Leptothrix cholodnii SP-6: one gene and its partner. The protein of the gene in region 1 purifies or fractionates together with the protein of each later gene. This does not show direct contact. Links are inferred from orthologs where the notes say so. Each region holds a gene or a part of one and is shown in the gene's direction. Other genes may lie near its edges.

Region 1 (3,113 bases):
CGCCTGGCAGCAGACGGTCGACGCGCTGGCCTGGATCGTCGACGCCGCCGCGCTCGACGCCGCGCTGGCCGAGGCGCTGCGTTACGCGCCGCACGTGCAGCGGCTCGAGCAGAACGCGCCGGCCGCGCTGCTGGCGGTCTGCGAGGGCCGCGATTCGGCCACCCGCGAGGCGCTGGGCGCCGTCTTCGAGCGCTGGCCCTACGGCCACCACGCGGTGGCGGCGCGGCTGGTGGCCGATGCGCCGCACCACGGCATCGCCCGCCAGTGGTTCCGCAGCCCGGACATCCTGGCGCTGCTGCCGTTCGACCGCCCGCAGATCGGCCATTCCTACGGCCTGGTGTGGTCGCTGCCCGAGGCCCGTGCCGCCGAGCTGATGGCCTGCACGCCGGCCGATTTCGAGGCGGCGCTGGACGAGGCCAGCGGCGGCGCGGCCGGCACGCTGCGGCTGTCGGGCGAACGCGCCGGCTGGCCGCTGATGCTCGCGCGTGCACAGCGCTGGATCGGCCCGGGCTGGGCGCTGCTGGGCGACGCCGCGCACGCGGTGCATCCGCTGTCGGGCCAGGGCCTGAACCTCGGCCTGGCCGACGTGCGCTGCCTCGTGCGCGTGCTGCACGACGCGCGCCGCACGAGCCCCTGGCGCAGCGCCGGCGACGAGCGCACGCTGCGCCGCTACGCCCGCGAACGCCTGGCGCCCACGCGCATGATGGGCACGCTGACCGACGGCCTGCTGCAGCTGTTCGCCGCCCCGCCCGGCCCGCTGAAGGACCTGCGCAACCACGGCCTGACCCTGGTCGACCGCCTGAGCCCCGTCAAGCGCTGGCTGGCCGCGCGCGCGCTCGACACCTGATCGACACCCGCGCCGCGCCGGCAAGACACCTCGCCGCGCTCGGCGCCTGAGCCCCCACTAACATCGGCGCAACCGTTGCCCGACCGAACAAGGAAACCACCATGCTGCTGCGCCTGATCGCCATCGCCTGCTCCCTCTGGGCCGGTGCGGCCCTGGCCGACGAGGCCGACATCCGCAAGACGCTGACCGAGCGTTTCCAGGGCCTGCCCAAGATCGACGAGATCCGCCCGACGCCGATCCCCGGCGTGTTCGAGGTCCGCATCGGCACCGACCTGATGTACAGCGACGCCAAGGGCACCTACCTGCTGCAGGGCTCGCTGATCGAGACCGCCACACGCCGCAACCTGACCGAGGAGCGGGTCGACAAGCTCACCGCGATCGACTTCAACAGCCTGCCGCTCAAGGACGCGGTGGTCTGGAAGAACGGCAAGGGCACACGCAAGATCGCGGTCTTCGCCGACCCCAACTGCGGCTATTGCAAGAAGCTCGAGCGCGACCTGCTCAACGTCAAGGACGTCACCGTCTACACCTTCGTGATCCCGATCCTGGGTGGCGATTCGCCCGAGAAATCGAAATCGATCTGGTGCGCCAAGGACAGCACCGCCACCTGGCGCAACTGGATGGTCGACGGCACCCTGCCGCCCAAGGCGATGGGCAACTGCGACGCCTCGGCGATCGAGCGCAACAGCGCGCTGGCGCGCAAGCACCGCGTCACCGGCACGCCGGCGATCGTGTTCGAGGACGGCAGCCGCGCCCCGGGCGCGATCCCCGCAGCCGAGATCGAACGGCGCATGGCCGCCAAGTCCTGACCTGACCTCGCGCCATGAACAACGCCCCGCACTGCGGGGCGTTTGTCATTGCGGCGGCCGAAAGGCCGATCAGTCGTGCGTGAAGCTCGGCGGGCGCTTCTCGAGGAAGGCGCCCATGCCTTCCTTCTGGTCGTTGCTCGAGAACAGCGCGTGGAACAGCCGGCGCTCGAACAGCAGGCCCTCCGACAGCGGCGCCTCGTAGGCGCGGTTGACGCTCTCCTTGATCGCCATCAGCGTCAGGGTCGAGTAGCCGCACAGCGTCTGGGCGATCTTGTCGGCTTCAGCGTGCAGATCGGCGGCCGGCACCACCCGCGAGACCAGCCCGGCGCGTTCGGCCTCGGCGGCGTCCATCATGCGGCCGGTCAGCGCCAGGTCCATCGCCTTGCTCTTGCCGACCGCACGCGGCAGGCGCTGCGTGCCACCGGCGCCGGGGATGATGCCGAGCTTGACCTCGGGCTGGCCGAAGCGGGCGTTGTCGGCGGCGATGATCAGGTCGCAGGCCATCGCCACCTCGCAGCCGCCGCCCAGCGCAAAGCCCGCCACCGCGGCGATCACCGGCTTGCGCACCTGGCGCAGGGTGTCCCAGTTGCGCGAGATCAGGCCCTTGCGGTAGGCGTTGGCAAAGTTGAACGGCGCCATCATGGCGATGTCGGCACCGGCGGCAAACGCCTTCTCGCTGCCGGTCAGCACGATGCAGGCGATGCGGTCGTCGGCCTCGAAGGCCAGCAGCGCGGCGCCGAGTTCGTCCATCAGCGGATCGTTGAGCGCGTTGAGCGCCTTGGGGCGGTTCAGCGCGATCCAGCCGTAGTTCATCGAGCCCGCGCCGGTGCGGGTTTCGACGAGGATGTTTTCGTAGGGCGTGCTCATCGGTGCGGGTCTCCTGGAGGGGTTTGTCGACGCTTCAAACGTGCTGCGGCGCACTATACCGAGCACGGCGCCGGACCGCGCTGACACCGCGCGGCGCGCTCACGGGCCCGATTGTTCGGGCGCGCGTTCGAGCCGCAGGTCGATCCACACGCCCTCGTCCTGCTCGATGCGGATGCGCACCGGCAGCATCTGCAGGCTCGGCGCGTACCACATCTGCGCCGTCAGGTTGCCGGGCGCGGCGCGGCGGCGCGGCTTGACGTGCAGGGTCGGGATCGGGCCGAGCGGGGTCTCCACCACCACCCGCTCGACCACCTCGTAGACCCAGCGGTCGACCCGCTTGGGCAGCGCCAGGCCGAACTCGATCGACTGGCCGACCTGGCGCAGCGCCGGCCGGGTGGTCAGCAGGTAGATGATCTGGATGAACTGGCTGGCGGTGTCCTGCACGTCGGCCTGGGCGGGCACCCGCTCGCCGTTGGACAGCACGATGGCGGTGTCGCTGAAGGCCATCTGCACGCGCCGGTCGCGGCCGATGATCTGCGTCGTCTCCTGCTCGTAGCGCTGCGGCGCCAGGCCGTCGGCGGTGATGCGGC
Region 2 (3,173 bases), 2.6 Mb from region 1 along the record:
TCCAGCCCGCAAGTATACCCATTCGGCGTGCACTCGGCAGGTGCCCGGTATGCAGCCAAAGCCGGAACCGGTGCACCCGAGCGTGCCGGGCTCAGCCAGCCAGCGGGTGCAGCCAGCCGTCGTCAGCCCACTGCTCCAGCAAGGCACGCAACGCCGGACTGGCTCGGCGCAGGGTGGTGGCATCGAGTTGGCGCGCGTCGGCCAGCAGATGCAGCATCGCCGCATCGCGGCCCGCCGCACGCCACGAATCGCCGTTGCAATAGACGTGGCCGTCGTCGTAGAGCAGGCAGCTGCGGTCATCGAGCCGGACACCCACACCGTCAGGCAGCGGCTCGCCGAGCTCGAAGCTGACCTGCGCCTTGGGCTCGCTCAGGTACTCGCCCAACGCGCGCGCGAGTGCGCCAGGCTCGGCCAGCGCGCGCATCAGGCCCTGCTCGGCAAACGCCAGCAGTTCGGCCGGGATGCGCCCGGGCGCCGCGGTGGCCGACTGCTTGGGGTCGCGATAGACCGGCGGGCGCGCACCGGCATCGGCCGGATCGTCGATGCCGTCGGCCAGACGCAGCAGCGTCTCGCGCACCAGTTCGCTGCGCTGCGGCGAGCGGAAACCCACCGAGCACGTCATGCACTCGCCGTCGACCGCATCGCCGTCATGGGCCCAGCCGGGCGGCAGGTAGAGCATGTCGCCCGGCTCGAGCACCCACTCTTCTTCATGACGGAAGTTCTCGATGATCTTGACCGGCAGCCCTTCCCTCAGGCGCGCGTCGGGCAGGCGGCCGATGCGCCAGCGCCGCCGGCCCGCCACCTGGATCAGGAAGACGTCGTAGGAGTCGAAGTGCGGCCCGACACCGCCCCCCTCGCTGGCCCAGGAGATCATCAGATCGTCGAGCCGGGCCTGTGGCACGAAGCGGAAGCGGTTCAGCAGGTCGGCGGCAGCCGGCACGTGCAGGTTGAGGCCCTGCACCAGCACCGTCCAGCCGGGTTGCTTGATGGCCGGCAGCGAGCGGCGCGGCATCGGTCCGCGCTTGAACTGCCACGTCTGCCGGTCGCCCTCGCCCTGACGGCTCAGGAATCGGGACTCGACCGCATCGTCTTCGAGCATCGCGAACATCTGCGCGCGCGACACCGGCGGCTCGATGCCCGGCACGGCCTGGCGCACCAGCAGCGGCTTGCGCTGCCAGTGGCGCTGCATGAAGACCGACGGACTGAGCCCGCCGAGCAGCTCGCAGGGCAGGTCGAGCGGCGGCACGGCCGCGTCAGGATGGACGGGAGACGGCGTCGAGCCCTTCGTGACCGAGGGCTTGGCGGGTTGGGCTGCAGCGGATGCAGCGCGGCTTTTCGGGAGATTCATGCCCGCATTGTGCCGGCGGGCTTCGGGGGCCTCGCGCGCGCATGCGATCATTCCGGCCATGAGAATTTCAGAACCCTGTGTCGTCAGCCTGACCTGGCGCCTTGAAGATGCCCAAGGGCAACTGATCGACGAACTGGTCGAGCCGGTCGAGTTCTTCTACGGCGGCGACGACCTGTTCGCCAAGGTCGAAGAGGTCATCAACGGCGAAGGTGCCGGCTTCGAGGCCACGCTGCACCTGGAGCCCGAACACGCGTTCGGCGAGTACCACGCCGAGCTGGTGTGCTTCGAGGAACGCCGCCTGTTCCCCGACGGCATCGCGCCGGGCATGCAGTTCGAGGGCCTGCCCGAAGGCAGCCAGACGCCCGACATGCCGAGCGCGGTGATCTACACCATCACCGAGGTCTACGACAGCCATGTCGTGCTCGACGGCAACCACCCGCTGGCCGGCGTCGCGCTGGTGCTGCAGCTGCAGGTGACGGACGTGCGCGAAGCCGACGAAGAAGAGATCCTGCGCCGCAGCGTCGACAACGACGCCACCGGCCTGCTCAGCCTGGCGCCGGTCATGGCGACCGACAACCAGACGATGCACTGAGGTGCGATGCGGCGGTCCGCCGCGCGGATTGCCCGTCGGTCAGCCTCGGCCGGTGGAGCCGAAGCCCGCCACGCCGCGATCGCTGGCCTCGAATTCGTCGACCTGCCGGAACTGCGCCTGCACCACCGGCACGATCACCAGCTGGGCGATGCGTTCGAGCGGCTGCACGGCATAGGCCACACTGCCGCGGTTCCAGCAGCTCACCATCAGCTGGCCCTGGTAATCGCTGTCGATCAGCCCGACCAGATTGCCCAGCACGATGCCGTGTTTGTGGCCCAGCCCCGAGCGCGGCAGGATGATCGCCGCCAGGCCGGGATCGGCGATGTGGATGGCGATGCCGGTGGGGATCAGCGTGGTCTGGCCGGGCGCGATCTCGAGCGGCAGGTCGATGCAGGCGCGCAGGTCCAGGCCGGCGGCACCGGGCGTCGCGTAGGCGGGCAACTGCTCGGCCAGGCGGGCGTCGAGCAGCTTGTATTCGATCTGGGTGTTCATGGATGTCGGGGATTTCAGGTCGTTGCCGACGCGCGTGAGCCGGCCAGACGCCGGGCGATGTCGCCCACCAGCGCGCGCGCCAGGCTGAGCTTGTCGGTGGCGCGGCCGTCTTCGGGCAGGGCGCGCTCGCCGTCGGCGTCGACCAGCAGCAGCGCGTTGTCGTCGCGCCCGAAGGTGGCGGGACCGAGGTTGCCGACGATCAGCGGCACCTTCTTGCGCAGCAGTTTTTCGCGCGCGTGCTGGGCCAGCTTCTCGCTCTCGGCGGCAAAGCCGACGCAGTAAGGCGGCTCGGGCAAAGCCGCCACCGCGGCCAGGATGTCGGCGTTTTCGGTCAGCTCGAAGCTCGGTGCGACCTTCTTGCCGGCCTTCTTGATCTTGTGCGCGCTCAGGTTGGCCGGGCGCCAGTCGGCCACCGCGGCGGTGGCGACGAACACGTCGTGCTGCGCCGCCGCGGGCATCACCGCGTCGTGCATCTGCTGCGCCGAGCGCACGTCGATGCGCGCCACGCCGCGCGGCGTGGGCAGGTGCACCGGACCGGCGATCAAGGTGACGGCCGCACCGGCTTCGCGCGCCGCGCGGGCGATCGCAAAACCCATCTTGCCGCTCGACAGGTTGGTGATGCCACGCACCGGGTCGATCGCCTCGAAGGTCGGTCCGGCCGTGATCAGCATCGACACGCCCGCCAGCGGCTTGGGCGAGAGTGCGGCGATCAGGTCCTCGACGATCTGCTCGGCTTCGAGC

Evidence for each region.
Region 2: the proteins of LCHO_RS01330 (region 1) and LCHO_RS13225 purify together in Escherichia coli (affinity purification with mass spectrometry, with the first as the bait; 2 studies listed by BioGRID). This does not show direct contact. The link is inferred for Leptothrix cholodnii SP-6 from one-to-one orthologs.

Annotation. Positions count from the first base shown.
Region 1 is NC_010524.1:281,235-284,347, reverse strand. The notes cover bases 1-2,802. They hold LCHO_RS01330 (DsbC family protein), read left to right. Parts: upstream 1-948; coding sequence 949-1,656; downstream 1,657-2,802. Other genes in these bases: LCHO_RS21860 (DUF3108 domain-containing protein), read right to left, coding at 2,623-2,802; LCHO_RS01325 (enoyl-CoA hydratase), read right to left, coding at 1,726-2,523; LCHO_RS01335 (FAD-dependent monooxygenase), read left to right, coding at 1-847. Also shown: more of LCHO_RS21860, read right to left, coding at 2,803-3,113. UniProt on the Escherichia coli protein: Acts as a disulfide isomerase, interacting with incorrectly folded proteins to correct non-native disulfide bonds.
Region 2 is NC_010524.1:2,902,852-2,906,024, forward strand. The notes cover bases 312-3,173. They hold LCHO_RS13225 (FKBP-type peptidyl-prolyl cis-trans isomerase), read left to right. Parts: upstream 312-1,406; coding sequence 1,407-1,940; downstream 1,941-3,173. Other genes in these bases: LCHO_RS13220 (ribosomal protein uL16 3-hydroxylase), read right to left, coding at 312-1,348; dut (dUTP diphosphatase), read right to left, coding at 1,980-2,432; coaBC (bifunctional phosphopantothenoylcysteine decarboxylase/phosphopantothenate--cysteine ligase CoaBC), read right to left, coding at 2,447-3,173. Also shown: more of LCHO_RS13220, read right to left, coding at 92-311. UniProt on the Escherichia coli protein: Folding helper with both chaperone and peptidyl-prolyl cis-trans isomerase (PPIase) activities. Chaperone activity prevents aggregation of unfolded or partially folded proteins and promotes their correct folding.